One region of the Microbacterium sp. GXS0129 genome, then DNA from elsewhere that is predicted to be linked to it. Evidence: predicted binding sites of a transcription regulator. Region 1 holds the regulator's gene; each other region holds the start of a gene.
The links. The regulator LexA, encoded in region 1, represses DNA repair genes until DNA is damaged. The targets are predictions, from matches to a motif close to TCGAACANNTGTTCGA.

Region 1 (10,094 bases):
ATGGCGCTGTGGTCTCTGGTCGTGATCCTTCCGATGGTGTGGACCCTCATCGGCTCGTTCAAGACGACGAAGGAGATCTTCGCGTCGCCGTTCGGTCTGCCGGCCAACTGGAACTTCGACAACTACGTCAGCGCCTGGGTCGACAACGCGTTCGGCCGGATGTTCATCAACACCGTCATCGTCGTGGGCGTCTCGCTGGTGCTCGTCATGGTGCTCGGCGCGATGTGCGCGTATGTGCTGGCGCGTTTCGAGCTGCCGGGAAGCCGGGTGATCTACTACCTGATGCTCGCGGGTCTCACCTTCCCGGTGTTCCTCGCGATCGTGCCGCTGTTCTTCATCCTGCAGGGCATGGGACTGCTGAACACGCTGCCCGGTCTGATCATCACCTATGTGGCCTTCGCGCTCCCGTTCACGGTGTTCTTCCTGTTCTCGTTCTTCAAGTCGCTGCCGTACGAGATCCAGGAGGCGGCCTACGTCGACGGCGCCAGTGAATGGCGCACGTTCTTCCAGGTGATGCTCCCCATGGCCAAGCCCGGCATGGCGGCGGTCGCGATCATGAACTTCCTCGGCCTGTGGAACCAGTTCCTGCTGCCGATCTCGCTGAACACGAACAAGGACAACTACGTGCTCTCGCAGGGCATGGCATCGTATGCGTCGTCGGCGGGCTACGCCCTGGACTTCGGTCAGATGTTCGCGGCCGTGATGATCACGATCATCCCCGTGCTCATCGTCTACATCCTGTTCCAGCGCCAGCTGCAGGGTTCCGTGTCACAGGGAACGTCGAAGTAACCCGGACGAAACGGACGGTGCCTCCTTCCGGGCGCCGTCCGTTTCGTCGTTGGATCTCAGTCGAAACTCAGCGGAGCGATACCGTCGGGATCGAAGCCCCACGCGGCGGCGAGGAATGCCAGTTCACGCTCGGTGGCATCGATCACCGTTTCGCGACTGCGGAAGCCGTGGGACTCACCGGGGTAGAGGACATACGCGTGCGGGACACCGCGTTCGGCGAGAGCATCGCGGATCATCTCGGACTGGGACGGTGGCACCACCGGATCATCGGCTCCCTGCAGGATCAGCACGGGGGCGGCGATGCGATCGGCGTGTGTGAGCGGAGAGCGTTCGATGTAGACGTCCTCGTCGTCGGGGAACCGGCCGATCAGCCCGTCGAGGTAGCGGGCCTCGAAGTCGTGGGTGTCCGTGGCGAGTGTACGCAGGTCGGCGACGCCGTACCGGCTGATACCCGCCGAGAAGGTGCTGCCGCGCTCCAGCGCGCCGTACACCGTGAGGCCGCCGGCGGAGCCCCCCTTCACGGCCAGCCGTTCGGGATCGGCCGCGCCGGTCGCGGCGAACGACGAGGCCGCGTTCAATACGTCGTCGATGTCGACGATGCCCCAGGCCCCCGCGAGACGCTCACGGTAGGCTCGCCCGTAGCCGGTCGATCCGCCGTAGTTCACGTCCAGCACGCCGATTCCGCGGCTCGTGAAGTAGGCGATCACCGAGGACACGCCGCCGGACACGTGGGATGTCGGACCGCCGTGTGCCAGCACCACGTACGGAGGCCGCTCTCCGGCCGGCGCCGTCGCGCTGGGATGGGTCGGGGGGTAGTCGAAGGCGTGGATCTCGCCGCGCTCGCCGGAGAAGCTGACCTGACGCGACACGGGCAGCCAGGAAGGGTCCCAGGGGAGCACACCGCCGGCGACCCGCTGTGGCGCCGTGTTCTCATCCACGTCGATCACCCAGAATCCGGTGGGAATGGTGGCGCTGCTCCCGGACACCAGGATCCGGGACCCGTCGACGTCCTCGATGTGGACGTCGCTGGTGAGAGGGAGGGGCACCCTCTGAACATGGTCGCCCGTGATGAGCACGAGCTCGTCCGTGCCGTTGGTGCGAACCGCGACGATGCGCCCGTCATCCAGCGCGGCGAACCACCGCGAGCCGAGCACCCAGAGTGGACCCCCGGTATCGGCATCCGCCGGTGCGACGGCGCGCGGCGCGTCGTCGTCCGGCGACGTGAGGTACAGGTTCCAGCGTCCGGTCGGGTCATCGGTGAACAGCAGCGAGCCGGCCGCTGTCCAGGCGACCTGTGTGGCGCACGTGCGCGACACGGTGCGGACATCGTGCACGCCGTCGGCACCGAGGATGCCGACGCGCGCCTCGGCGGCGTCCCAGGGCATGGACGGGTGGCTCCAGGCGATCCACGCCAGACGGGTGCCGTCGGGGCTGATGGTGGGGCAGGCGACGAAGTCGCTGCCGGTGGCGAGCGAGGTCACTGCAGCGGGATCGTCCACCGCCGAGCCGTCGAGCGGGATGTCCACCACGTCCCGCTCCGGAACGGGGGAGGAGGTGTGCACTTCACGCACGGCGAGCAGGCGGCCGCGCTGGAGGCGCAGCCCTCCGAAGCGCGCAGCAGGGTCGATCGGCGTCAGCGGAGTCGGCTCATCGCCGCCCGCGGCGAACCGGTACACCCGCTGATCGCTCTTCTCGACGAAGAACAGCTGACCCGCCTCGTCCGCCGCCCATGCGCCGCCGCCGTACTCGTGCACGCGGGAGCCGGCGCTCCACGGTGCCGGGAGGAGGGGAGTGTCGGCCCCGTCCCGGAAGACCGCCATGCGTCCGCCCTCCGACGGAATGGATTGTGCCCACCACACCTCGCTGCCGACAAACGCGGCTCCGTCGTACCGGGGCGCCGCGGCGGCGACGTCAGCCGCGGTGATGATCGACGGCCAGGTTCCGTAGGGGAGGGTCTCGCTCATGACTCGACCCTACTCGGCGGTGCCGACATCGCCCGCTGGCGGGGGTGCGAAGCTGCGGCACAACAGCGTGCCGACACACGGCGTCACACCGCTGACACACGGCGTCACACCCATTTCGATGCCCCTGTGATCGTGACCTATCTTTGACCCACCGCCGCGGAGTCCAGCGACGGCGCGGAGGGGGCCCGCCATCCGTCCCCATTCACCGAGATTGACCGATGTCCTGTACCACCTCCTCCGTACCGTTCTCCTTCGAGCTGTACCCGCCGCGCTCTGAGCAGTCGCGGGAGGCCCTGCAGACCACCATCCAGGCCCTCGCGGCGGCAGGTCCCCGGTTCATCTCGGTCACCTACGGTGCGGGAGGGTCCGTCGGCGGACGGTCTCTCGAGGTCCTGAAGTACATCCGCCAGCACACCGCGGTCGAGCCGCTGGCACACCTCACCTGCGTGGGCAACACCTACACCGGCGCCGCTACGCTCATCCGTGAGTTCCTGGATGCCGACATCCGCAGCTTCCTGGCCCTGCGCGGTGACCTTCCCGCCGGGATGAGCGAGGCGGATGCGTTCGAGGGGGATCTGGAATCCGCCGCGCAGCTCGTGCAGCTGATCGATCGCGTCCAGGCGGAGCGTGCCCCCTACGTGGAGGCCGACCTGCCGGGTCTTCCGGGAGCGGCTCGCGTCGATCCGCGGGAACGGGTCGACATCGCCGTTGCCGCATTCCCCAACGGCCATCCGCGGTCCCGGTTTCCGCGCGAGCATATCGACGCATTGCTGGCCAAGCAGGCGGCCGGTGCGACGCTGGCGATCACCCAGCTCTTCTTCCACCCGGAGGACTACCTCGGATTCGTCAGCCGCGCTCGTGAGGCCGGCGTCACCATCCCGATCCTTCCCGGCATCATGCCGATCACATCCCCACAGCGGCTGCGCCGGGTGCTCGAGCTCACCGGCGAGGACATCCCGGGCGAGCTGACCGTCGGCCTCGAGATCGAGCCGACTCCCGAGGGCCAGCGCGCGCTCGGCGTCGCCTACGCCGCACAGCTCGCGCGTGCCGTGGTCGACGGCGGCGCCCCCGGGGTCCATCTCTATGCGTTCAACAATCACGACACGGTCCTCGCGGTGCTCCGCGAGGCCGGCATCCTCACCTCACATAAGGAGACTGCACGATGACCGCTTTCCCCGCCGGGACGATCCTCGGCTACCCGCGCATCGGACGCCGCCGCGAGCTCAAGCGAGCAGTGGAGGCGCACTGGGCGGGAAAGAGCAGTGCCGATGAGCTGGAGAGCACGGCCGCAGAACTGCGCGCCGCCACCCGTCGTCGCCTCGCCGACCTCGGTCTCGGTCGCACCGACTCCTCCATCCCCGAGTCCTTCTCCTATTACGACCAGGTGCTCGACCTGTCCGTGGCGCTCGGCGCGTTGCCCACGCGCTTCCAGAACCTCCGCGGCGCGGACGGCTCGTTCGGCCTCGACGCCCTGTTCACCGCGGCGCGCGGCGTGGGTGAGCACGCCCCGCTCGAGATGACCAAGTGGTTCGACACCAACTACCACTACCTCGTGCCGGAGATCGGCCCCGAGACGGCGTTCTCGCTGTCGTCCGGCCGCTTCGCCCAGCAGGTGGCCGAGGCGCGTGAGGATGGCTTCACCACCCGCCCCGTGCTGGTCGGCCCCGTCACCTTCCTCGCTCTGGCCAAGGCGTCCGACGAGGCCGGCGCGGACTACCGTCCGCTCGATCGGCTGGAGGACGTGCTTCCGGTCTACGTCGAGCTTCTCGCATCCCTGCGCGCCGCCGGTGCCGACTGGGTGCAGCTCGATGAGCCGGCGCTGGTCAGCCAGAGCCTGCCGTATGCGGACGCCGAGCTGGCGGCCGCCGCCGAGCGCGCCTATGCGGTGCTCGGTGCCGCGGCCGATCGTCCGCAGATCCTCGTCGCCGCCGGATACGCGCAGCTGTCCGCCGAGGCATGGAGCGTGCTGGCCGCAGCTCCGATCGAGGCTCTCGCGATCGATCTCACCCGCGGATCGCTGCCGGCATCGGCTTCTGGCCTGGACAGCAAGGTTCTCGTAGCCGGTGTCGTCGACGGACGCAACATCTGGCGAGGCGATCTCGCGGCCGCGTTCGACAAGCTCGAGGCCGCCCGCGGCCTCGGCGCGGCTCAGGTCTCGGTGGGAACGTCCACCTCCCTGCAGCACGTGCCGCACGACGTGGCGGATGAGGCGCAGCTGGATGAGCGACTGCGCTCCTGGCTGGCATTTGCCGACCAGAAGGTCGAGCAGGTCGTCGTCCTGGCGCGCGGTCTGGTGGATGGCCGTGAGTCGATCGCCGCCGATCTGGAGGCCGCGACCGCGGCGCTGGCGGATCGCGCCGCGGCACCGGGCGTGCGCGTCGATGCCGTACGCGCCCGCACCGCGTCCCTTGCTGCCGCGGACTTCGAGCGCGGCAACGAGGAGGAGCGCGTCGCCGAGCAGACCGCCGCACTCGGGCTTCCCGTGCTCCCCACCACCACCATCGGATCGTTCCCACAGACCGGTGACATCCGCCGTGCTCGTGCCGCGCACGCCAAGGGCGAGATCGATGACGCCGCCTACGAGGGATTCCTGCGCGAGGAGATCTCCCGTGTGATCGATCTGCAGCACGACCTCGACATCGACGTGCTGGTGCACGGCGAGGCCGAGCGCAACGACATGGTGCAGTACTTCGCCGAGCTGCTCGACGGCTTCGCGGTCACCCAGAACGGCTGGGTGCAGTCGTACGGCTCCCGTGCCACGCGCCCGTCGATCCTCTGGGGCGACGTCTCCCGTCCGGCGCCGATGACGGTGCGCTGGGCCGAGTATGCGCAGTCGCTCAGCCAGAAGCACGTCAAGGGCATGCTCACCGGCCCGGTGACGATCCTGGCGTGGTCCTTCGTGCGCGATGACCAGCCGCTGGCCGAGACCGCGAACCAGGTGGGCCTGGCGCTGCGGGACGAGATCGCCGACCTGGAGAACGCCGGGATCCAGATCATCCAGGTGGACGAGCCCGCTCTTCGCGAGCTCCTGCCGCTGAAGGCGGACGACCAGGCGGCGTACCTCGACTGGTCGGTCGGATCGTTCCGGCTCGCGACCGCGGGCGCGCGAAACGCCACGCAGATCCACACGCACCTGTGCTACTCCGAGTTCTCCGTCGTCATCGACGCGATCACCGCGCTGGACGCCGATGTCACCTCGATCGAGGCCGCTCGCAGCCGCGGCGACGTGATCGACGACATCCGCGACTCCGGCTTCCCGCACGGCGTCGGACCCGGGGTGTGGGACATCCACTCGCCGCGTGTTCCCTCGGTGGACGAGCAGCAGGCGATCCTGCAGCGTGCGGTGGACGCGCTGCCGCACCAGCTGGTGTGGGCGAACCCGGACTGCGGTCTGAAGACGCGTGGCTATGACGAGACGGTCGAGTCGCTGCGCAACCTCGTGGCGGCCACGAAGAACGTCCGCGCCGGCATCAGCGCCTGAGCTGACAACGCCAGAGGGCCCCGGATCTCGGATCCGGGGCCCTCTGGCATTGGTGAGGAGGATCAGACGGCGCGCAGCACCGCCACGACCTTGCCCAGGACCGTGGCCTCGTCGCCGAGGATGGGCTCGAACGCCGTGTTGCGGGGGAGCAGCCAGGTGTGACCGTCACGACGACGGAAGGTCTTGACCGTCGCCTCGCCATCCAGCATCGCCGCCACGATGTCACCGTTGTCCGCGTCGTTCTGCACGCGCACCACCACCCAGTCGCCGTCGCAGATCGCGGCGTCGATCATCGACTCGCCGTTCACCTTCAGCATGAACAGCTCGCCCTTGCCCACCAGCTGTCGGGGCAGCGGGAAGATCTCCTCCACCTGCTGCTCCGCGGTGATCGGCACACCCGCTGCGATCTGCCCGACCAGCGGCACGAGCGCGGCGTCTCCGACTGGTGTCATGGCGTCAGCGGGATTCTCGGCAGCGGTGCCGGGAAGGTCGATCAGGACCTCCATCGCCCGCGTCTTGCCGGGGTCGCGTCGCAGGTAGCCGCTGAGCTCGAGCTGGCCGAGCTGGTGCGTGACGCTGGAGAGGGATTTGAGGCCCACGGCGTCCCCGATCTCGCGCATGCTCGGCGGATAGCCGTTGCGTGCGATGGAGCGCTGGATGACCTCCAGAATGGCGAGCTGCTTCTCGCTCAGGCTGCGACGGCGCCGCGTTCCCGCGCGACCGGTGCTCTCCACGGGGCGATCGGAGCCTGTCGCGGGGCCGCTCTCCAGCGTGGTGTCGGGGCCGGATGCCTCGCTCATGTCCTTGCTCCTTCGGGCGAAAACGCCAATGTCGGTGGTCCGTGGTGTGCTGTGCGTATCGAAACCGTATCCGAGTTTCGAACGATCCGAGGACTTTTGTTCGAGCGTGTCGCTGATCTTGATCAGCCGGGTTTCGAAAAACGGGTTGACGGATTCGTACATCGAACATATATTCGGTACGTAGGTTCGCATCCGGCCCTCCCGGCCGAGGACCGGATGCGAACCATACCGAGAGGGAGGACAGATCATGAGCACCATCAGCGTCACCACCGGCGTCACCGCCCCGCAGGCCCCGCGTCTCACGTCGGCGTCTCCCCGGACACGTCTGCGCATCACCACCCGCGGTCGCCGCGTGCTCGCCGTCCTCGCGAGCCTTCCCCTCATCGCCGCCATCGCCGTCGCCGTGCTCAGCGGCGGGTCGGCCATCGCCTCCCACGAGGCCGGGGCCCCGGCGGGTACCTTCACCAACATCTCGGTGATGCCCGGTGACTCGCTCTGGAGCATTGCGACCACCGTTGCTCCGGAGGCGGACCCGCGCGACGTGGTCGCGGAGATCTCCCGCCTGAACAACCTGCACTCGGACACGCTGTCGGCGGGGCAGACCCTCGCCATCCCGAGCTCGTATTTCGACGCCGAGTAATCCTCCGGGCCTGCCGCACCGACTGGTGCGCGAGGTCCCCGTTCGATTCAGCCGGTCCGCGCATCTTCCCTCTCGTGCACGGACCGGCTTCGTCGTTCCCGGGTGACTGAGCGGATCCCGTACGGCGTCGGGGTGGCCGGACGGACAGTCTGCGCGTGCGGTGGGGCACACCTCGTCCCGGTGCCGCGCGATTTTCGTCCGTCCTGCGGAGGGTCGTCATCCCGGTGCCGGATCGGTGCACGGGATGCCCCGACGGGGACGCATCGTCCGGCCGTGTCCGATCATGACGGTTCAGAATGGGCGTCGCGGTGCCGCGCGGCCTAGCATGGAGCGGTGACTGCCTCTCTCGGTGACCTTCCCCTTCGTGATGATCTGCGCGGGATGACGCCCTACGGCGCCCCGCAAGCCGCTCTGCCGGTGGCACTCAACGTCAACGAGAACACGCATCCGATTCCCGACGATGTGGCGAGTGGGATCATCGACGCGATCTCCCTCATCATCCGCGACGTCAACCGGTACCCCGACCGCGAGTTCACGGCGCTCCGTGAGGCCTTCGCGAAGTACCTGGGGCACGGCCTCGGCGCAGAGCAGATCTGGGCCGCGAACGGCTCCAACGAGGTGCTTCAGCACATCATGCAGGCCTTCGGCGGGCCCGGGCGCACGGTGTACGGTTTCGGCCCGACCTATTCGATGTACGGTCTGCTCGCCCGCGGCACCGGCGCGACGTGGGCTGTGGGGGAGCGGGGTGTGGACTACACCCTGACGGCGGAGTCGGCTGCGGCGCAGGTGCGGGCCGCCGCACCCGACATCGTGCTGCTCTGCTCGCCGAACAACCCGACCGGCACGCCCCTCACTCTGGACGTGATCGAGGCGGTCTACGAGGCGACGGACGGCATCGTCGTCGTCGACGAGGCCTACTGGGAGTTCGCCCCCCATGATCAGCCCAGCGCTCTGACACTGCTGGAGGGACGCCCGCGCCTCGCGGTGTCGCGCACGATGAGCAAGGCGTTCGCCTTCGCCGGCGCGCGCGTCGGCTACCTCGCCGCCGATCCCGCCTTCATCGACGCGCTGCGTCTGGTGCGCCTGCCGTACCACCTCAGTGCGATCACGCAGGCGGCGGCGCTGGCCGCTCTGGAGCACGCCGACGAGATGCTCGCGATGGTCGACGAGATCGTCGTCCAGCGCGATCGCATGTTCGCCACCCTGGAGGCGCTCGGCTACGAGCCCTCGCCGTCGTGGACCAACTTCATCCTGTTCGGTGGGGTGGACGATCCCGCGGCCACCTGGCAGGCCCTCTACGACCAGGGCGTGCTCATCCGCGACGTCGGTATCCCCGGATCGCTGCGCGTCACCGCCGGCACCGAGGAGGAGACCACCGCATTCCTCGACGCCCTCGCCTCTCTCGGAGCCTGATATGACCGCTGATCTCACCCACCGCACCGCCCGTCGCTCGCGCGCCACCAGCGAGTCCACCGTCGAACTGGAGATCGACCTCGACGGCACGGGGCGCAGCACGATCGACACGACCGTGCCGTTCTTCAACCACCTGCTGACGGCGTTCGCCAAGCACTCGCTCACCGACCTCACCGTCCGGGCGCACGGCGACACCGACATCGACGCCCACCACACGGTGGAGGATGTCGCGATCGTGCTGGGGCAGGCCATCCGGGAGGCGCTCGGCGACAAGAGCGGCATCGCCCGCTACGGCGACGCCCTCGTCCCGCTCGACGAAGCACTGGCGCAGGCGGTCGTGGACATCTCCGGCCGGCCCTACCTGGTGCACACGGGCGAGCCTGACGGATACGAGTTCCACCTGATCGGGGGGCACTTCACCGGCTCGCTGGTCCGTCACGTTTTCGAGGCCATCGCGTTCAACGCCGGCCTCACCGTGCACGTCAACGTCGTCTCGGGTCGCGACCCGCACCACATCGCCGAGGCCGAGTTCAAGGCGTTCGCCCGCGCGTTCCGGCAGGCCAAGGCGCTCGACCCGCTGGTGGACGGCGTTCCCAGCACCAAGGGTGCATTGTGAGCGCCGGGACCCGCCCCGTCGTCGCGGTCCTGGACTACGGTTCGGGCAATGTCCACTCCGCCGTCAAGGCGCTCGAGGCCGCGGGGGCGGACGCCCGCCTCACGAACGACCGCGCCCTGGTGCTTGAGGCCGATGGGCTGGTCGTGCCCGGCGTCGGCGCGTTCGCCGCGGTGGCGGAGGCTCTGCGAGCCCAGCGCGCCCACGAGCTGATCGGACGTCGCCTCGCTGGGGGCCGACCTGTCCTCGGCATCTGCGTGGGCATGCAGGTGCTGTTCGAGCGCGGCATCGAGCGGGGGATCGAAGCGGACGGTCTCGATGAGTGGCCCGGGACGGTCACCGAGCTGAACGCCCCGGTCCTCCCGCACATGGGGTGGGACACCGTCGAGGCCCC
Region 2 (10,094 bases), on a different contig from region 1:
ATCCGCTGGCCAGCCCCGACGTGATCGGCATCAGCAGCGGCGCATCGGTGGGTGCCGTCACGGTGTTCCTCGTGTGGGGCGGGTCGATCGACCAGGCCGCCCTCGGGGCGATCGTGGGTGCGGTCGTCATGGCGGGCGTCATCATGCTGCTCACCGCGCGATCGGGTCTGCACGGGGTGCAGCTCGTCCTCACCGGCGTCGCACTCTCGGCGATCGCGATGGCCGTGGTCGACTACGTGCTCACACAGGTCTTCGTCGCCAGTGCGACGACCGCACAGACCTGGCTCGTCGGCTCGCTCCAGGGTCGCGGCTGGTCGGATCTGCTCCCGGCCGCCGCGACCCTGGTGGTGCTGGTCCCGATCATCGCGACCACGGCGCCCGCCGTGAGGATGATGCCGCTCGGCGACCAGCTGGCCACCGCGCTGGGTGTGCGGCTCACACGTGCACGATGGGTGCTGCTGAGCTGCGCCACCCTGCTGGTCGCGATCGCCGTGGCCACGGCGGGCCCCGTGTCTTTCGTCGCACTCGTCGCGCCGCACATCGCACGCCTGCTGTGCGGTCGGACAAGCCTGATCGTCGCCGGGCTCACCGGCGCCGTGCTCCTGCTGGCCAGCGACCTGCTCGCCCTCTACGCCTTCCCCGCCCCGATCCCCGTCGGCGCGGTCACCATCACTCTCGGCGGCGGGTTCTTCCTGTGGCTGCTGTTCAGAGAAGGAGCCCGTCGTGACTGATCCCACCCGCACCGCCCGCGCCCCGCAGCGGCCCCGCCGCATCGGCGCGCGCGTCTTCCCCGCCACCGTGACGCGGACCCGCCAGCTCACCCCGCACATGCGTCGCCTCACGCTCACGGCGGCGGAGTTCGCCGACTACGCGCCGATCGGTCCGGACGAATACCTCGGGCTCCTGATGCCGCGCGATGAGGCTGCGCCGTTGCGCCTTCCCCCGGAGGGCGGCGAGAACATCCGCGCCGCTGTGGCGGACATCCCCGACCACGAGAGGCCCGACCTGCGCTGGTACACGCTGCGCGAGCACCGGCCGGAGCAGCAGGAGATCGATGTGGACTTCGTGGTGCACGGGGACGAGGGCCCCGGCACGCGATTCGCCCTGCGCGCTCGGGCCGGCTCGGTGCTCGGCGTCCGCGAATGCACCGCCCTGTATGCCGCACTGCCGCAGGCGCGCACGCGCGTCATCGTGGGCGATGAGACCGCACTGCCTGCCATCGCGCGGATCCTCGAGGACACGTCATGCGATGACACCCGCGTATTCGTCGAGATCGGCGACCCCGACGACATCCAGTCATTGGCCGGGGATGTCGCGTGGGTCCTCCGCGGCGACGCGCGGCCAGGCGATCGCCTCGTGGCCGCGGTGCGCGAGGCGCAACTCGCCGACCGGATCGACTACGCCTGGGTCTGCGGCGAACGTCTGGCGGTGCAGGAGATCCGCCGCCTGCTCGTGGAGCACGGCGTCGGGAAGGACCGGATCACCTTCTCCGGGTACTGGCGCCTGGGGGAAGCCCGCCTCTGACCGACCCGCACACGGTTACCCCGCGAGACCTCTGCCGGCAGAAGCCTCGCGGGGAACAGGAGGAGCTAGCGGATCGCGGTGGGTCCGGTCTCTCCGGTGCGGACGCGGATGACCTGCAGCACGTCGGTGACCCAGATCTTCCCGTCGCCGATGGCGCCCGTGCGGGCTGCGTCCTGGATCGCCGTGACGGCGGCGTCCACCTCCTCATCGGCGACGACGATCTCCAGCGAGATCTTGGGGAGGAAGTCGACGCGCACCCGCTGAGAGCGGTACACCTCCACCTTTCCGGCCTGTGCGCCGTGTCCCTTCGCGTCGTAGATCGTCATTCCGGTGATCCCGACCTCCGCGAGCGCTGTGCGAACCGGCTCCAGCGCACTCGGCTGCAGAACTGCGGTGATGAGCTTCATGATCGTGTCCTTGTCTCGGTCGCGGCGCTCAGGAGCGCACGTCGTCCAGGTCGTAGGCGGTCTCGGCGTGCAGCGTGGTGTCCAGACCCGCGCGTTCCGTGCTCTTGCTGACGCGGAGCCCCACCGTGATCTTCAGCAGCCAGGCGATGAGAGCCGTCACGATGAATGTGTACGCGAACACGGCGACGATCGCCAGCGCCTGCGTGCCGAGCAGACTCCAGTCGCCACCGAAGAAGATGCCGGTGGCGCCGGCGGGAGATGCCGGGTCGGCGAGGAACCCGATGGCGAGGGTTCCGAAGATGCCGGGGAACATGTGGATCGCCACCGCGTCCAGGGCGTCGTCGTATCCCAGCTTCTCCTTGAGCCCCAGGGCTGCGAAGGCCACGACTCCGGCGAGGAGGCCGATGATGACCGCACCCACCGGTGAGACGGAGTTCGCCGCGGGGGTGATGCCGACCAGGCCACCGAGGACGCCGGAGATGGCGCCGAGGGAGGTGGCCGCCTTGCGGACGATGCGCTCGATCACGATCCAGCCGAGGAGACCGGCGCAGGCCGCGATCAGCGTGTTGGTCACGGCGACGCCGGCACTGTCGTTGATGCCTCCCGACGACCCGCCGTTGAACCCGTACCAGCCCACCAGCAGGAGCCCGGCGCCCACTACCGCGATCGGGAGGTTGCCCGGCCGGCCGACGTGCGGGAAGTCCCGGCGCTTGCCGAGGAAGAACGCGAGCACGAGGGCCGCCACACCCGCGTTCATGTGCACCGCCGTGCCGCCGGCGAAGTCGATGGCGTGCAGCCCGTTGGCGATCCAGCCACCCGTGGTCGATCCGTCGGCGGAGTCGAACGCGAACACCCAGTGCGCCACCGGGAAGTACACCAGGGTGGCCCAGAGGCCGGAGAAGATGAGCCAGGCCGAGAACTTCATGCGGCCCTCGACCGCGCCGCCGATGATCCCGACCGTGAGACCGGCGAAGATGAGCTGGAACACGGCGATGAGGATGGCGGGCACGGCACCCTCCGGTGTCTCGGCGCCGAGCAGCGACTGGATGCCGAACAGGTCGGTGGGATCCCCCAGGAGGCCGGCGCCGCCGATGGAGTTGCCGAGCGTCAGACCGTAGCCGAACAGCACCCAGAGCACCGCGGTGACGGCGAAGCCGCCGAGCACGATCATCATGGTGTTCAGGATGTTCTTGGTGCGGGAGAGCCCGCCGTAGTAGAGCGCGAGTCCGGGGAGCATGAGCGTCACGGCGACGGTTGCGGTGAGCATCCAGCCGGTATTCACCTGCGAGGTGATGTCCATGTCGTTCCTTTCGTGAGGCGAGTCGGGTGGCCCGGGAGCGTTCGGGCGCTCCGGGCGGGTGTCATGAGGTGAGCAGGTCCTGAAGCACGGCGGTGAGCGCCGCGACGCCCGCCGTGACATCTGCCGCCTCGGCGGTCTCCGCGGGGGTGTGCGAAGACCCGGTGGGGTTGCGGACGAAGATCATCCCGGTGGGGATGACCTCCGCGAGCACACCGGCGTCATGGCCCGCACCCGTGTCGAGTACGGGAGCTTCGGGAAGGACGCCCTGCATGCGATCGCGCAGGGCGGGGTCGAAGGCGACCGTGGGTGAGAAGGACTGCTCCGTCACGGTGACGATGCAGCCCTCGGCGTCGGCGGCGCGTTCGGTGGCAGCGCTGACCTCGCTGACGATGCGCCGCACGGCGTCCTCCTCGCGATGACGCACGTCCATCCACAGATCGACCGCGGACGCGATCACGTTGGTTCCGCCGGGGGTCACCGCGATCCGCCCCACTGTCCCCCGGGCATCGTCGATGACGAGCGTGTGCACCCGCAGGGCGCGAATCGTCTCGGCCGCGACGACCACGGGATCCTGCCGGTCCGCCATGCGGGTGGCACCGGCGTGGTCGCCGCGCCCCTCGATGCGCACACGCCAGCGGCCGTGGGCGATGATCGTGCCGGCCAGCGCGACGGGTTCATCGAGGTCGATGAGCCCGCGCCCCTGTTCGACGTGCAGCTCGACGAAGGCCGAGATCGCGGCGAGGCGAGCGGAGTCGGCGCCCAGGGCATGCGGATCGAGGCCCGCCTCTGCGGACACCGAAGCGTAGTCACGACCGGACCCATCCGTCAGCGCGCGCACCCGCTCCGGAGTGATCGCGCCGGAGAGAAGACGGGAGCCGAGGCAGGCCACGCCGAACCGCGACCCCTCTTCCTCGGGAAAGACGGCGACGGCAAGCGGCCGCGATGGCTCCACACCGCGCTCGCGCAGCAGGTCCACGGCGGCGAGGGCGCTGGCAACACCTAGCGGCCCGTCGAAGTTGCCGCCGCCGGGAACGGAGTCCAGGTGCGACCCGGTGACGATGACGTCCGTGCGGTCGCAGCCCTCGACATCCCACCACGCCCAGAGGATCCCGTTGCCGTCGGTTTCCACCGCCAGCCCACGCTGCTCGGCGTGGCGGCGGAACCACGAGCGCAGTTCCCGCTCTGCCTCCGAGAACACCGGGCGGGAGTACCCGCCACGCTCGGCGTCGACGCCGATGACGGCGATCTCGGCGAGGAGGGCGTTGGCGTCGGCGTGTGTCGTCATCACACCACCGCCGCGAATCGCTGACCGGTCGCGCGGAAGCGCTCGCTCACGGACGCCCTGCCCGTGACGAGGTCGTACACGATCTCACCCAACAGCGGCGCGAACTTCGCTCCCTGCCCCGAGCACGGCGACACCACCGTGATGCCGGCCGCGCGATCGATGATCATGTCGTCGCGCGGAACGTTGGTGAACAGGCACGTGGTCTCCGCGTACGGCTCCGCGACCAGACCCGGCGCGAAGGCCGCGACGAAACGGGCGACACGCGCCCGGTTCGCCGGGTCGACGACACCATCCTGCGCATAGGCGGACACGATCCGCCTGCCGCCGTTGTACTCCGCGACCTTCTGTCCGCGAAAGTGCGCGTCCCGGCCACCCGGGAGGCCATAGGTCTGGATGCTCTCGCCTTTGTAGATGAAGGTGGGCCAGGACGTGGACTCCCCCGGTGCCGGCTCCCCGTGGTCCGCGAGCGCACGGTAGGGGAAGTGAAAGGCGTTCTCCTGGCGTACCTCGAATTCCGGGAGGGACCGGGCGAAGGTGCTCGGCAGATCGAGGTCTCGCAGCAGGGCGGGCAGCCACCCGCCGGCGGCCACGATGACCTGTTCGACGTACAGCGTCTCCCCGGTGGCCGAGGTGAGTACGTACCCGCCGCCGCGATGCGCCACCGAGACCACCTCCCAGCCCGTGCGCACCTGTGCGCCGGCGGCCGTCGCGAGCTCGAGCATCGCGAGCACCGACTCCTCGGCGTCGATCACGCCAGCGCCGGGGTGCCACAGCACGTCGGTGTCGAAGTCCAGGTGCGGCCAGCGTGACGCGGCCTCGTCGCGAGCGAGCAACTCGTGTTCCACGCCGACGTGGTCCAGGACGCCGGCGAGGCCGCGCGGATCGCGCACCGTCCCGAAGTCCAGAGCACCACTGGGCGTGATGAGGCGGCGGCCGCTCGCGGCCTCCAGCTCGTCCCAAGAGCGACGCGCCGTCACCACGAGGCCGGCGTAGAACGGATCCCGGTATCCGTAGCGGAAGATGCGCGCGGACCCGTGGGAGCTGCCCGCTGGCGACGCCGGGACGTCGCGCTCCAGCACGATGACATCGGCACCCGACTGGGCCAGTCGCCAGGCGGCCGAGGCCCCGGTGAGGCCTGCGCCGATGACCGCGTAGGTGGCGGATTCCGCGCGGGCGGAAACAGAACCGTGCATGATCAGGCCAGATCCGGCGTGTTCCAGAGGTTGAGCTGGGTGCCGATGCCGAGCTCCAGGGCGTTCTCGTAAACCGTCTTAGCCCACGCGACGTCCTCGACGCCCATTCCCCCGACGCTGAACAGCACGGGCTGTTCCGGGAACTCGCGACCGGCGGCCGTGCCCTGGAAGACGTCGCCGATGTTCACGACCCGGGACTCGTCGAGCTCGCCTGCATCGATCAGGTCCTGCCAGTACAGCCCGATCATGCCGAAAGCGGTCTCATGTGACGGCGACGGATACTCCTCGGCCCACGCCTCGTAGATCTTCTTCGCGTCGGCGATCAGCCGCGCCTTGCCGGACAGGGTGTACTCCTTGTCCATGCGCAGGTTCGCGGGGAGGCTGAGGAATGCTCCCGGCTTGATCCAGTCGCCGTCGATGTAGGGGTAGTTCTCCGATCCGACGAGCCCTGTCACGGCTTCGGACACGATGTCGCTGTCGCGCACCGCGGCCTCCACCGTGTCGGCGATCTCGATCGTCGTGAACTGCGGGTAGTGCTCGCGCACGTAGTCGGCGAAGGCCTCCGCCGTGGAGCGGCGGCGACCGTTGATGCGGATGGTGTGCAGCGTGGGCCGCGCGGCCGTCATCGCGTGCAGCGCGCTCTTGTTCATGGCGCCGGGACCGATGATGCCGAGCGAGGTGGCGTTCACCGGAGCGAGCTTCTTCGCTGCCGCGCCGGGGACCGCCGCCGTGCGGTAGGCGCTCTCCAGGTTGCCCGACATGATGGCGAACGGCGCGCCGGTCTCCTTGTCGTTCAGCACGATGAGGTGGATCGAGCGCGGCAGTCCCCGCTCGCGATTGTCGACGTTCGAGCCGTACCATTTGACGCCGGCGGTGTCGAAGCGCCCGCCGAGATAGGCCGCCATCGCCATGAACCGTCGGTCGGCGGCATCCAGCGGCATGGTGGGGAACGGGGAGGACTGCGGGAAGCTGATCTGGGCTCCGTGGGAGTTGGCGGAGTTGCCCGCCATCCGGTAGTCGCCGTTCGCGACCAGGATGAGCACCTCCTCCATCACCTCCATGCAGCGGTCCATGTCTTTCACCCCGGCGGCGATGACCTCGGGCTCGCTCAGGTAGAGCATGTCGATCCGGGTGTCAGCAGCGGTCTGTGCGGTCATGGTGGCGGCCTTTCATCGAGTCCTTCCCCCTCAGCGAAACCGCCGGAACAACCCCCGGTCAAATACCTTTTCCAGCACCGATTGATAGCGTTTCGCTCGCAATCGCCCCGAAACGTCTCGGTAATACGAGGCGCGTATCGTGCCGGCATGGAACTTCGTCAGCTGCGCTACTTCCTCGCGGTGGCCGACGAGCTCCACTTCGGCAGGGCGGCTCGCCGCCTGCACATGTCACAGCCTCCGCTGAGCGTCCAGGTGGGCCGGCTGGAACAGGAGGTGGGCGTCCCGCTCTTCGAGCGCAGCACGCGGCGCGTCACCCTCACTCCCGCCGGGCGTCACCTGCAGGAGCGGGCGCGACGGATCATCGATGAGGTCGACGGCGTCCGCGCCGAGATGCGCGACTTCGTCGACGGAATGGCGGGGCAACTGGCGGTCGGATTCGTCAGCTCCGCCAACTACACGGTTCTGCCGGAGGTCACGCGTCGCTTCCGGGCCGAACGCCCGCGCGTCTCCCTCTCGCTGTTCCCGCTGACCTCCGGGGAGCAGTTCGAGCGGCTGCGCGATGGCACCCTGGACATCGGAATCGTCCGTGATGATCTTCCCCGCACCGTCTCCGGTCCCGTGCTGGCGACCGAGGTGGTGTTCGAGGAGCGACTGGTGATGTGCCTGCCGCGCGATCATCCGCTCACCGTCCGCGCCGAGGTGAGCGTGTCCGAGGTGCTCGACGTGCCCATGATCTCGTACCCCCGCACGCTCATGGCGGGGTTCGTGGCGCGCGTCGACGACACCCTGGGGATCGCCGCCGGCGCCATGCGCGTGGTGGAGGAGGTGGTGCACCAGGAGACCGCTCTGGCCTTCGTCGCGGCCGGCGTGGGCGCCAGCATCCTCCCGGAGTCGGTGCGCCAGCTCGCACCGCCCTCGATCACCGTGGTGCCGATCACGGGGTCCCCGACCACGCGCCTGCTGGCGGCCTGGCGCGAGAGCGAAGACGAGGACGCCGCTCGCCACGCGTTCATCGGCTGTCTGCGCACGGCGGCGGCGCTCGTGTCCGCGGCGTGACCCCCGCGAGAGATCGCGCATCGGCAACCTCTAGGGTGGGAGCGTGAGTGACGCACCCGATCTCGGACTCCTGCTCGACGTGGACGGCCCCATCGCCTCGCCGGTCAGCCGCACCATCGCAATCCCGACGATCATCGACGACCTGATTGCGCTCACCGCCGCGGGCGTTCCCATCGCCTTCGTCACCGGACGCTCCGACGCCTTCATCGATGCCCAGGTGGTGGCGCCGCTGATGGCGCATGGCCTGGCCGACGCGCTGCGCGTTCCCGGCGCCCGGATGTTCGGGGTGTTCGAGAAGGGCGCGGTGTGGGCGCCCATCGACGAGAACGGGCTCGGTGAGATCACGGTCGACGAATCGGTCGCCTTCCGCCCCGCGGACATCGCCGCCATCCGCGAGCTCGCCGAGGGCACCTACGGCGACACGATGTTCTTCGATGAGACCAAGCGCGCCATGATTTCGGTCGAGCAGCGCACCGACGTCGATTCCGCCCGGTACTACGCCGCGCAGTCGGCGTTCCAGAACGACGCCTACGCACTGCTGACCGGCCGCGGCGTCGGCCTGCGCTACGGCGAGCGGGAGCAGGCCGACAACACGGGCGCCGTACCGTTCCGGGTGGACCCCACCGTCATCTCCACCGACATCGAGTCGGTTCTGCTGGACAAGGACCGCGGTGCCGTTCGCGCCCTGGAGCACTTCGCCGAGCGTGGACCCCTGCCGCGCACCTGGCGCTCGGTGGGCGATTCCCGCTCCGACTACAAGATGGCCGACCAGCTGCACGCCGACGGATTCGAGGTGGCGCACGTGGACGTGCGCCCGTCGGACGGCGTGCTCGACAAGCCCTATCGCGTGATCGTGGAGGGGGACCTCATCCACGACGAAGCGGGCGCCGCGTTCCTGCGCCACTGGCGCACGCGGTTCGGCCTCTGAGGGTGGGCGTCCGCCGCTTCGACGTGTCGATGATCGACGCGCGGTGGGCGCGCGGCTACTTCGCCGTTCAGGCCCTGGCGGGCGCGCTGTGGTGGATCGCTGTGTTCACGGTCCCGCCGGTGCGCGCGGCGACGCTCGGCGATCTCGATGCCGGGCTGATCGCGCTGGCGGACATTCCGCTGTTCGTGGGCGGATCGCTGCTCGCCGTATGCGGTCCGCGCTGGAGCGCCTGGATCATCACGCCGTGGACGCTGCTGGTCACCGCGGGCATGGCGCTGTATGCGACTCTCACCACGCAGGCCGGATGGGGCGCCCTCCTCATGGTCGCCGCCAGCGCCGGATCGGTGGCCGCGGGCGTCGTCCTGCTGCTGAACCGGGTGCCGGCGGAGTGGATCTTCCAGGGGCCGTTTCGCATCCGGCCCGCACGCGGCACCGGCGCGCGGCACCACCTCCTCAACACGGCGGCCCAGATCGTGGTGTTCTGGGCGGTGCTGCTCTGGCTGGTGCCGATCGCGATCCGGTTCATCGAGGAGCGCTGGCGACTGGATCTTCCCGTCCCCGGCTGGGTCCGCATCGCCGGTGTCGTCCTGTTCGCCGCCGCGGCTCCGGTCGGGCTGTGGTCGGCGGCCGTCATGGCGTCCCTCGGCGAGGGGACTCCGCTGCCCGCTGCCGCCGCTCGCGATCTGGTGGTCGTCGGACCCTACCGCGTCGTGCGCAATCCGATGGCCGTGGCAGGCATCGGCCAGGGCGTGGCCTCCGGACTCATCCTCGGGTCCTGGCTCGTGGTGCTGTATGCGCTGGCCGGCGCTCTCATCTGGAACTGGCTGGTGCGTCCCGGCGAGGAGGCGGATCTGGAAGCACGTTTCGGTGAGCCCTTCCGCCGCTATCGCGACAGTGTCAACTGCTGGTTCCCGCGCCTGCGCCGAAGTGCAGTCAGAACAGGGTCCAGCGCACCGCGAGGGTGACGCTCTCCCCCGGAGCGAGCTCGACCAGCGGGCTCAGCAGTTCCAGCTCCAGCAGCGCCGCCGTGGCATGGAACCCGCCCAGCTCGGCGATCGGCTGCGGCACCGGGGTCTGCATCCACAGCTGCGCCGGACTGTCGTCCGGGTGGGAGCCGGTGTGGAGCGCGCTCGACAGGCGCAGCCCGGTTCCCGAGGCCCGGCGGTACTCGATCCATCCGTCGTAGTCGGGGAATCCGAGTTTGCCCACCGCTTCCGCGATCGAGACCTCGGTGAACCCATCGC
Region 3 (10,094 bases), on a different contig from region 1:
CGGGAGGCCCCGTGACGCTTCGCGTAGCCGATCGCTGCGTCAACGTCCCGCCACTCCGTCTCCCCCAGCGCGTACATTCCCGAGCGGCTGCGCGGAGCCTCTCCATCGTTGCGGTAGGACACGATGAGGGACGTAATCCCGGCGTCGTGGAACACCGGCACGGCGCGCAGGCACTCGGCCCGCCGCGTTCCGCGCCCATGTACCTGGATCACCCAGGTGTCGCCGCCCGGGAAGATCCAGGCCGGAGCGGGGCCGGCTGCGGTGCCGATCAGCTCCGGCTGATAGGGCAGCTGCAGCTGATCGGGCGCGTCGAAGTACCAGCCGCTGAAGGCGGCGTCGCGACCGAGCCGCATCGCACCGTCCACCTCGGTAAGGAGCTTGCGGGTCACCGTGTGCTCGTCTTGAGCGAGGATGGTGCCGAGCTTGATGTAGTCGACGGTTCCCGTCGTGAAAAGCCCGTAGCGGCCCGGCAGGCGGGTGTCCGGGGTGCTCTGAAGCGTGATGGTCTGCGCCTTGAGGTCCAGGCGCACGATCCGCGTGTCGTTCTCCCGGTTCGCCGGCACGACCACCCGGCGGGCGACGGTGCGCACGAGCGCGAAGAGGGCACCGAGTACCACTGCCAGAGTCCCCGCGAGGACCGCGATCAGTACGCGGAGGACAGTGAGGGTACCGGCTGGGACGGCGCGCCTGGGAGTGTTCATCGCCCACTCACTTTAGTCTGTCGGCGTGACGGGAGACTCACCAGTAGACGCGATCTTCGCGCAGGCGCAGGAACTGCTGCGCGCGGTGACGTTCCGCGAGGACTTCTCGGTCCGGGAGATCCCCGCACCCCAGGGCCTCGCCCCGTACGCGATCGCGCTCGCCGGTGACGTCCGCCCCGCCGAGGAGGGTGAGTCGGCATACGGCACCGGCCGGTTCGTGCTCCTGTTCGATCCGTCGTCTCCAGATGTCTGGGAGGGGCCGTGGCGGATCGTGTGCTTCGCGCAGGCCCCGATGGAGCCGGAGATCGGCGCGGACCCGCTCCTGGCCAGCGTCGCCTGGTCCTGGCTGCGTGATGCCCTGACGTCGCACGAGGCGCAGGCTCACGCCGTCTCGGGCACGGCCACCAAGACCATCTCCACCGGCTTTGGATCGCTGGCGGCGGAAGGGGATGGCGCACAGATCGAACTGCGCGCCTCCTGGTCGCCGTCCGGAGCGGTGGACGGACACGTGCGAGCATGGGCTGAGCTGGTCTGCATGCTCGCGGGACTCCCGCCGGGCTCGGAGCAGATCGAGATTTTCGGAGCACGGCATATGCGGAGCACGGCGGAGTGAGTGTGACTGAGTACCAGGTGATCGACACCTCGGCGGGACTGGACGCCGCCATCGAACGGCTGCGCGTCGGCGTGGGCCCCGTCGCCGTCGATGTGGAACGGGCTTCGGGGTTCCGTTACTCGCAGCGTGCCTACCTGATCCAGGTGTACCGGCGCGGCTCAGGCGTCTTCCTGTTCGATCCGCCGCCCATCGGCGATTTCCGCGCACTGCAGGACGCGATCGGCGAGGTCGAGTGGGTGTTCCACGCCGCGAGCCAGGACCTGCCATCCCTGCACGAGCTGGGACTGTACCCGGCCACCCTCTTCGACACCGAGCTCGCGGCGCGTCTGCTCGGACACCAGCGCGTCGGTCTCGGCGCGATCGTCGAGGAGGAGCTGGGCATCACGCTGGAGAAGGCGCACTCCGCCGACGACTGGTCCACGAGGCCTCTCCCCCAGTCCTGGCTGGAGTATGCGGCTCTCGACGTGCTGCACCTCATCGACCTGCAGGAGAAGCTCGTCGCCGAGCTGGAGGAACAGGGAAAGACCCGCTTCGCTCGCGAGGAGTTCGACGCGGTTCGCGACAAGGCCCCCAAGCCGCTGCGCGAAGACCCGTGGCGCCGCCTCAGCGGCCTGCACACCGTCCGAGGCCGCCGCAACCTGGCCGTGGCCCGCGCACTGTGGGAGGCCCGCGAAGCCTACGCCCAGGAGCAGGACGTGGCGCCCGGACGCCTGATTCCGGATCGGGCGATCGTCGCGGCGGTACGCGCGGAGCCCGCCACCAAGCAAGCGCTCGCGTCTCTCAAGGAGTTCACCGGCCGCGCCAGTCGTACGCAGCTGGACCGCTGGTGGTCTGCGATCGAGGCCGGGCGCGCCACCAGCGAGCTCCCGCCGGATCGCGTGGCCTCGGACACGCTCCCGCCGCCCCGGGCGTGGGCGGACCGCAATCCCGCAGCCGATCTGCGCTACAAGGCAGCGCGCCCGGTGCTCGAGGAGCACGCGCGCGAGCTCACGATGCCCAACGAGAACCTGCTCACCCCCGACTTCCTCCGGCGGGTGTCGTGGGATCATCCGGGCGACGACGTCGCCTCGATCTCGGCAGCGCTGCGCGCCCTCGGCGCGCGCGAGTGGCAGATCGAGCAGACCGCACCGCTGATCTCCGCCGCATTCATCGCGGGTCCTCCCGCCGAGCCGACGGCGACCGCCACCGCCGCCGCCGAATGATGCGGGCCAGACCGCACGGCTGATCGCCGGGGCGTCCATCCCGGCCCTCCCCGGAGCCGCCCACCCTCACCGCACGAGCGGAACGCCGTCCGCCTTTCGTGGACGGCGTTCCGCTCTCGTTCACCCGGCACCGGCCCGTGATTGTCGAAAGCGTGCAAGGCTCAGAGGACAGCTGGAAGCTGATTCGTAGAAACACCCCAACGGCTTCCGGTGAACCTGAGTTCCACAATATGCTGGACTCAATCTCACGACATTGGAGGCAGAGTGGCCGAGAACTCGGACGTCTACTTCATCGACGGCATGCGTACGCCCTTCGGGCGAGCCGGCGAGAAGGGCATGTACTGGAACACCCGCGCAGATGACCTCGTCGTCAAGGCGATCATGGGTGTGATGGAGCGGAACCCGCAGGTACCGGGCGAGCGCATCGATGACGTCGCCATCGCAGCGACCACCCAGCAGGGCGACCAGGGCCTCACTCTCGGACGGACCGGCGCCATCCTGGCGGGCCTGCCGTTGTCGGTACCGGGCTTCGCGATCGACCGCATGTGCGCCGGGGCGATGACCTCGGTGGCCACCATGGCCGGCTCCATCGGCTTCGGCATGTACGACCTCGCCCTTGCCGGCGGCGTCGAGCACATGGGACACCACCCGCTCGGTGTCGGCGCAGACCCCAACCCCCGCTTCCTCACCGAGAAGCTGGTGTCCGCGGACGCGCTCAACATGGGCATCACGGCCGAGCGCCTGCACGACCGGTTCCCGCAGCTGACCAAGGAGCGCGCCGACCGCTTCGGGATGCAGAGCCAGCTCAAGGCAGAGGCCGCATACCAGGCCGGCAAGATCCAGCCGGATCTGGTCTCCGTCGCCATTCGCGACGCGAACGGTGCCTGGGGTCTGGCCACCGCTGACGAGGGACGCCGCCCCGAGACCACGATGGAGGGGCTCGCCACGCTCAAGACCCCGTTCCGTCCGCACGGGCGCGTGACGGCCGGAACGTCCTCGCCGCTCACCGACGGCGCCACGATGAGCCTGCTGGCCGGATCGCACGCGGTGTCGGAGCTGGGACTCACGCCGAAGATGCGCCTGGTCTCCTTCGCCTTCGCCGGCGTCGAGCCCGAGGTCATGGGGATCGGCCCGATCCCCTCCACCCAGAAGGCCCTCGACAAGGCCGGACTGACGATCGACGACATCGGCGCATTCGAGCTGAACGAGGCGTTCGCGGTTCAGGTGCTCTCGTTCCTGGATCACTACGGCATCGCCGATGACGACCCGCGCGTCAACCCCTGGGGTGGTGCGATCGCGCTCGGTCACCCGCTGGCAGCCTCCGGCGTGCGCCTGATGATCCAGCTCGCGGCGCAGTTCGCCGAGCATCCGGAGGTCCGCTACGGCCTGACCGCGATGTGCGTCGGCCTGGGCCAGGGCGGATCGATGATCTGGGAGAACCCGAACTACACCGGAAAGAAGTGACCCGATGACCAACTACGACGCCATCGACTTCTCGCCCCTGCAGGCTTTCGCCGCCGATGAGGTCGTCACGCACTCCCCTGTGCGCGACGTCACTCTGCCCTCTGGCAAGGTGCTCGCCCTCATCACGCTGGACAACGGTCGCGACCACACCCGCCCCAACACGCTGGGTCCCGTCTCTCTCACCGAGCTCGGCGAAACTCTCGCCGGACTCAAGGATCGCGCATCACGGGGCGAGATCCAGGCGATCGGGATCACCGGCAAGCCGTTCATCCTCGCCGCCGGCGCCGACCTCTCCGAGGTGGCGAACATCCCGAACCGTGAAGCCGCGCTGCTGATCGCGCAGCTGGGCCACAAGGTGCTGGGCTCGATCACTGAGGTGGGCGTGCCCTCGTTCACCTTCGTGAACGGTCTGGCTCTCGGCGGGGGCGTGGAGATCGGGCTGAACTCCCACTACCGCACCGTCGACGCCTCCGCAGCGGCGATCGCGCTTCCCGAGGTGTTCCTCGGCATCATCCCGGGCTGGGGCGGCGCCTACCTGCTGCCCAACCTCATCGGTATCGAGAACGCGCTGGAGGTTGTGGTCTCCAACCCGCTGAAGCAGAACCGCATGCTGAAGCCCCAGCAGGCGTTCGAGCTCGGCATGATGGATGCCATCTTCCCCGCCGCGAACTTCCTCGAGGATTCCCTCGTGTGGGCAGACGGAGTGCTCAGCGGATCCATCACGGTGGAGCGCAAGAATGAGCCCGGCAAGATCGAGCGTCTCACCAAATGGCCCATCGCCATCAAGATGGCCAAGGGGATGCTGGAGTCGAAGATCGGCACCATGCCCCGCTCGCCGTACAAGGCTCTGGAACTTCTCGACAAGGCCAAATCCGGCACGCGGGCTGAGGGCTTCGAGCGCGAGGACGAGGCGCTGGCCGAACTCATCACCAGCGACGAGTTCGCCGCTTCGATGTACGCCTTCGATCTGGTGCAGAAGCGCGCCAAGCGTCCGGTCGGCGCACCGGACAAGGCCCTGGCCAAGAAGGTCACGAAGGTCGGCATCATCGGCGCAGGTCTCATGGCCAGCCAGTTCGCCCTGCTGTTCGTCCGCAAGCTCCAGGTGCCGGTGCTCATCACCGACCTCGACCAGGCGCGCGTCGACAAGGGCCTGGCGTACATCCACGAGGAGATCGCGAAGCTCGAAACCAAGGGTCGTCTGGACTCCGACACCGCGAACAAGCTGCGCGGCCTGATCCACGGCACCACGGACAAGAGCGAGTACGCGGACTGCGACTTCGTCATCGAGGCGGTATTCGAGGAGGTCGGCGTCAAGCAGCAGGTGTTCGCCGAGATCGAGCCGATCATCGCCGAGGACGCGATCATCGCGACCAACACGTCATCGCTGTCGGTCGCCGAGATCGGTGCGAAGCTCGCTCACCCCGAACGGCTCGTCGGGTTCCACTTCTTCAACCCGGTCGCGGTGATGCCGCTGATCGAGATCGTCAAGACGGACACCACCAACGAGCAGGCGCTCGCGACCGCGTTCGTCGTTGCGCGCGGGCTCGGCAAGAACGCTGTGCTCACCGCCGATGCCCCCGGCTTCGTGGTGAACCGGCTCCTCGCCAAGGTGATGGGCGAAGCTGCGCGGGCGGTCTACGAGGGGACCCCGGTCGAGAAGGTCGAGAAGGCCTTCGGCCCACTGGGCCTGCCGATGGGCCCGTTCCAGCTCATCGACCTGGTGGGCTGGAAGGTGGCAGCCCACGTGCAGGACACGATGGTGCGCGCCTTCCCCGACCGCTTCTACGCGAATGAGAACTTCCACCAGCTGGCGGAGCTGTCCGACATCGTGGAGAAGGACAAGGGCGGCCGCGTCACCGGCTTCACGAAGGCTGCGGAGAAGGTTCTGAAGCCCGCCGTGGGCAAGACCCCGACCGATGAGGCGACCATTCTTCGCCGGGTACAGGATGGCCTCGCCGAGGAGATCCGGATCATGCTCGACACCGAGGTGGTTCCCGAGGTGCAGGACATCGACCTCTGCCTCATCCTCGGCGCTGGCTACCCGTTCATCGATGGCGGAATCACGCCCTACCTGGACCGCGAGGGCGCTTCGCAGCGTGCCGCGGGCGGCGCGTTCCACTCCCCGGAGATTCGCGGCATCGGGAATCGCTGATCGTACATCGTGCGCAGGCGGGCGGTCCTTCGGGGCCGCCCGCCTCGTTGTTCTCGGCGGCAGTGCCGGGTCCGGGCGAGCTGCGGTGCATCTCAGCGGGATGCTGGCGCAATAACTACTCGTCCTCAGCGACGCGACCCGCGATGGCCGTGACCCTCTCGTTCGTTCCCGTCGGTACGTGGTCGGCGGCATGCGCGAAGTCGTCGTCCCGACAGAACCGCGCCACAGCATCGGTCAGGTGAGAATCGCGCTACGGCACCGGGCGCATGAAGAACATCAGGGAGAGTTCGTCCGTCAGAACGGCGGCGGGTCGGCTGGGGAAAGACCCGGGAGGTGGTTCACGGCGACGTGGGTCGCCGCTCTGGCGTCCGTCGAGCTGGGTACCGGCGAGGCGACATCCGACGCCACGGGAGTGAAGCTCACGGCGTGGCGAGGTGGGGTATCGATGTACTCGTGACCGAGGGGACTGGTCCAGCGCAGCACCCCGCCGCCGAGGCTCTCGACCTTCCAGGCGGAGTTGTGTTTCAGGACATGGTGTCGGCGACAGAGGTGAGCGAGGTTGTCGATGCGAGTCTCGCCGCCGTCGTCCCACGCCAGCGTGTGGTCGAGATCGCATTGGTGGGTGGGTCGTCGACATCCGGGGAAGCGGCAGCGCTCATCCCGTGCGGCGAGGAAGCGACGCATCCCCGCTGACGGGGTGTACCGATCGACGGCCAGCACATCGCCGGTGACCCCATCGGTCACGAGGCGATCCCATCCCGGCTGGTGTGCAGCGAGCTCCCGCACGCTGTCCGCATCGATCGGGCCCACTCCGGTGAGCGTGGCCCCCGTGTCGTCACGTCCGGCAAGCGTTGCCACCGGGACCGTCACCTGCACCCGGCCACGGATCGCGGCAACGGCCTGCGACGTTGTCGTCGGTGCGGCGCCGAGCAACAGATCGCACAGCACATCGACGGCGATCTGCGGGAGCGTACGCGTATCCGCGATCGGGCCTGCAGTGCTCGCCGTTCGGGGCCGTCCGCCAGGCGCAGAGCCATCAGAACATCTGGCGAACGAACCGGCAGCGTCCGTCGACGACCCCGGACGCCCGGCACACCCAGAACATGCGCCTGTGCTGCTCTGTCCCAGGTCAGGTGCCGCCGGATCTCCGAAAGAGCCCTGGCCCGCGGGATCGTGCTTGATGGAGCGGGCCATTCCCATGATGCGGTCAAACGCACCATGCGCGAGGAGGGTGGGCATGAACACTGCCAAGCGCGACATACCGTCGGCATCGTCTGTGACGGTGACGCATCGTGCCCGACGCGCCTCACGATGACGATCGCTCACGGAGACGGGCATGGCCTCTTCGGCGAGCACGGCGAGGGAGTTCTTGAGTCGCCACGGGGTCGTGGACTGGGCCTGCTCCACCGCCGCCGCCTCGTACGTCGCCCGAGCCGAGTCGTCTGAGATCGCCGCCCCCGCTTGGACGATGACCCTCACGTGCGCGGCCGTGATCGATCCGCCATCCAACGCGGCGTGCGTCGCGGGGAATCGAGTCACGAGCGTGTACGCATCGCTCAACTGGCGCTGGACCTGCGCATCGCTGAGGTGAAGAGCAGCGGCGAACTCCGCCGCAACAGAGCGTACGGCCAACTCGGAAGACGCCGAGGAGTGATCACCGGACGCCTCCGGACCCACCACCCGGCACAACACCTGCGATAGCAGGGTCGCCTGCGTCGCGGCCAGCATCGCCATCACCCGCTGCAGACGCCGCGCCTGCTCCAGCATGCGCGCCAGGTCGGCAGCCGCGGCATCGGATGCCGGAGACATCGCCGAAGGATCCGCAGCAGGTCGCACGCCCGAGAGCCGCACCAGCATCGCGGACACATCGAGGGTCGGTTTCACCCCGGCGAGTTCCTCCGCGGGCGGTGTCGTGGCGGTCGATGTGAGCATGATCCATTGTCTCAAGATTCGAAGCTTTGTTCGAGTTATCCACATGAGAAGAGCATGTGATCCCGCGCCCGGCGATACGCGGAGATCGCGGACCGAGCCCCAAACCCGACGACGAACGGCGGGGTAATCCCCGGATCAGGGGCCGCACTCCCCTTCCGGGCGCAGCATCCCACCGCCATCTCGAACACCCCCGTCACCGCCAGCGCGCTGCCGGCACCGTCGCCACGCGCTTCGCGGGCTGCACCCGCAGCAGGCACGCCAGTGCCCCGAGAACGAGGCCGACCACCACCGGTGCCGTGATCTCCTCACCGATGACAGCCCAGGCGATCACCGCGGTGACGGCGGGAATCATGGAGAACACGATCGACGCCTCCCCCGCGCCGACGGCACGGACCAGCCACGAGTAGCAGGTCGTGCCGGCCGCGCCGATCAGTCCGATGACCACGATCAGCCCCCAGACGTCGCCGCCCGCGGGCATCTGCAGCGGTGCGGTGAGGAGAAACGGGACGAGGAGAGGGAGACCCACACATGCTCCGATGGCGTTCACCGCGATCGGACTCTCGGCGCGTAGTCGCTCTCCCTGCCAGAGCGAGCCGAGCGACAGTCCCAGCAGCGCCAGGATCACCACCGCGAGAGCGGAACCCACCCGCGCGTCCGCGACGATCTTCGGGACACAGGCGCTCGTCACAGCCGCCGCCCCGACCGCAACGGCCCACCACACGCGCGCGCCCTGCCGCCGCCGCAGGATCACCGACGTCGCCACCGCTGTCATCACGGGGTTCATGGCGATCACGAGCGCGACGATGCCCGCACCCGCGCCATGGCCGAGCGCCCAATAGGACGCGATGAACTGCGCACCCTGAGTGAGGACGTTCACACCGATGACATCGCGCAGCGCGCGCCCGCGCGGAAGACGGATACGCATGACCAGCACTGCCGTCCACAGCACGATCGCGATCACGATCCAGCGCAGGGCGAGCACGAGGAAGGGAGCGACGGCGCCTACCGCGACGGCGCTCAGCACGTAGTTGAGCGCGTATAGGACGATGGTCGCAGCAGCCGCGACGAGCACTGAGGGCTTGAGCATGCTTCGACGGTGCGCCCACAGCGTTGCGGTGCCGAATCCGGATCACGAATCGTGATGGATCGCCGCCGAGTCGGGATTCCGGCATCACACTGGGATGATGAGCGTCCTCGGCATTCCGGAACTGAGAAGTCTGCTCGCGGTGTCCGCCTTCGCCGGCGTGGGACGCGCCGCAGAGGCGCTGCACCTGTCTCAGCCGGCCGTCACCGGACACCTGCGACGTCTGGAGGCCGAGGTGGGTGCACCGCTGATCGTCCGCCGGGGCCGCACCATCGCCCTCACGGCGGCCGGCGAAACTCTCGTCGCCGATGCCTACCGGATCATCGCGGCACACGACGACGCCCTGGATCGCGCCCGCGGACGCATCGGCTCAGATCTCGTCGTCGCGTCCACGAACATGGCCGGAGTCGGGACCCTCCGCACGGTCTCTCGTGTGCTCGCCGCCCATGCTCCCGGGCAGCGTGTCTCCGTCCGATTCCATCGCACCGTGCATCTGGAGGGGTTCGCCCGGGCCGGCACAGCGGATGTGGTGCTCGGCTACGGCCGGTTCGGTGCGGACAGCGTGCCCATCGGCCGCGTCGAGCTGGACTGGTTCACCTCCGCCGCCCACCCGCGCACGGATGCGCTCGTCGCATTCACGGCGCCGTGCCTGGTGCGCGAGACGCTGCTCGCCTCCCCCGTGGCGCGCGGGCTCGATCTCGTCCGCGAGAGCATCGATCTGACCGGCCTCCTGATGGCCGTACGCGCAGGCGAGGGCATGACAGCGCTTCCCCGATCCCACCGCCATGAGCCGGGACTCGCCCCGGTACCGGGACTGGCATCCCCCGGGACGCTGCAGCTGAGTGCGGTCGTCTCCGAACGACTCCCCCGTGATGCTCGCCACGCCCTGGTGCGGGAGCTGCGGGCGGCTGTGGCCGCCGACGTGCTCTAAGCCTGCGGCGGCCGC

Region 2: a site for LexA is predicted at 6,925-6,940, ahead of ACIQJ5_RS15595 (tyramine oxidase subunit B). Genes of this name have one in related genera too.
Region 3: a site for LexA is predicted at 8,083-8,098, ahead of ACIQJ5_RS08445 (DUF222 domain-containing protein). Genes of this name have one in related genera too.

Annotation. Positions count from the first base shown of each region.
Region 1 is NZ_JBIZVZ010000007.1:74,912-85,005, forward strand. Features, by position in the region: gene ACIQJ5_RS17130 (carbohydrate ABC transporter permease) at 1-789, shown strand, start outside; gene ACIQJ5_RS17135 (prolyl oligopeptidase family serine peptidase) at 846-2,753, opposite strand; gene ACIQJ5_RS17140 (methylenetetrahydrofolate reductase) at 2,972-3,919, shown strand; gene metE (5-methyltetrahydropteroyltriglutamate--homocysteine S-methyltransferase) at 3,916-6,234, shown strand; gene lexA (transcriptional repressor LexA) at 6,297-7,034, opposite strand; gene ACIQJ5_RS17155 (LysM peptidoglycan-binding domain-containing protein) at 7,282-7,674, shown strand; gene ACIQJ5_RS17160 (histidinol-phosphate transaminase) at 8,008-9,087, shown strand; gene hisB (imidazoleglycerol-phosphate dehydratase HisB) at 9,089-9,703, shown strand; gene hisH (imidazole glycerol phosphate synthase subunit HisH) at 9,697-10,094, shown strand, end outside.
Region 2 is NZ_JBIZVZ010000005.1:264,758-274,851, reverse strand. Features, by position in the region: gene ACIQJ5_RS15625 (FecCD family ABC transporter permease) at 1-731, shown strand, start outside; gene ACIQJ5_RS15620 (siderophore-interacting protein) at 724-1,524, shown strand; gene ACIQJ5_RS15615 (P-II family nitrogen regulator) at 1,590-1,931, opposite strand; gene ACIQJ5_RS15610 (ammonium transporter) at 1,960-3,231, opposite strand; gene ACIQJ5_RS15605 (allantoate amidohydrolase) at 3,293-4,516, opposite strand; gene ACIQJ5_RS15600 (FAD-dependent oxidoreductase) at 4,516-5,709, opposite strand; gene ACIQJ5_RS15595 (tyramine oxidase subunit B) at 5,712-6,866, opposite strand; gene ACIQJ5_RS15590 (LysR family transcriptional regulator) at 7,014-7,922, shown strand; gene ACIQJ5_RS15585 (hypothetical protein) at 7,966-8,850, shown strand; gene ACIQJ5_RS15580 (methyltransferase family protein) at 8,853-9,815, shown strand; gene ACIQJ5_RS15575 (DUF4380 domain-containing protein) at 9,784-10,094, opposite strand, start outside.
Region 3 is NZ_JBIZVZ010000002.1:418,716-428,809, forward strand. Features, by position in the region: gene ACIQJ5_RS08420 (alpha/beta hydrolase family protein) at 1-701, opposite strand, end outside; gene ACIQJ5_RS08425 (DUF3000 domain-containing protein) at 727-1,314, shown strand; gene ACIQJ5_RS08430 (ribonuclease D) at 1,317-2,516, shown strand; gene ACIQJ5_RS08435 (thiolase family protein) at 2,781-3,980, shown strand; gene ACIQJ5_RS08440 (3-hydroxyacyl-CoA dehydrogenase NAD-binding domain-containing protein) at 3,985-6,132, shown strand; gene ACIQJ5_RS08445 (DUF222 domain-containing protein) at 6,427-8,064, opposite strand; gene ACIQJ5_RS08450 (DMT family transporter) at 8,258-9,151, opposite strand; gene ACIQJ5_RS08455 (LysR family transcriptional regulator) at 9,249-10,079, shown strand; gene ACIQJ5_RS08460 (GMC oxidoreductase) at 10,076-10,094, opposite strand, start outside.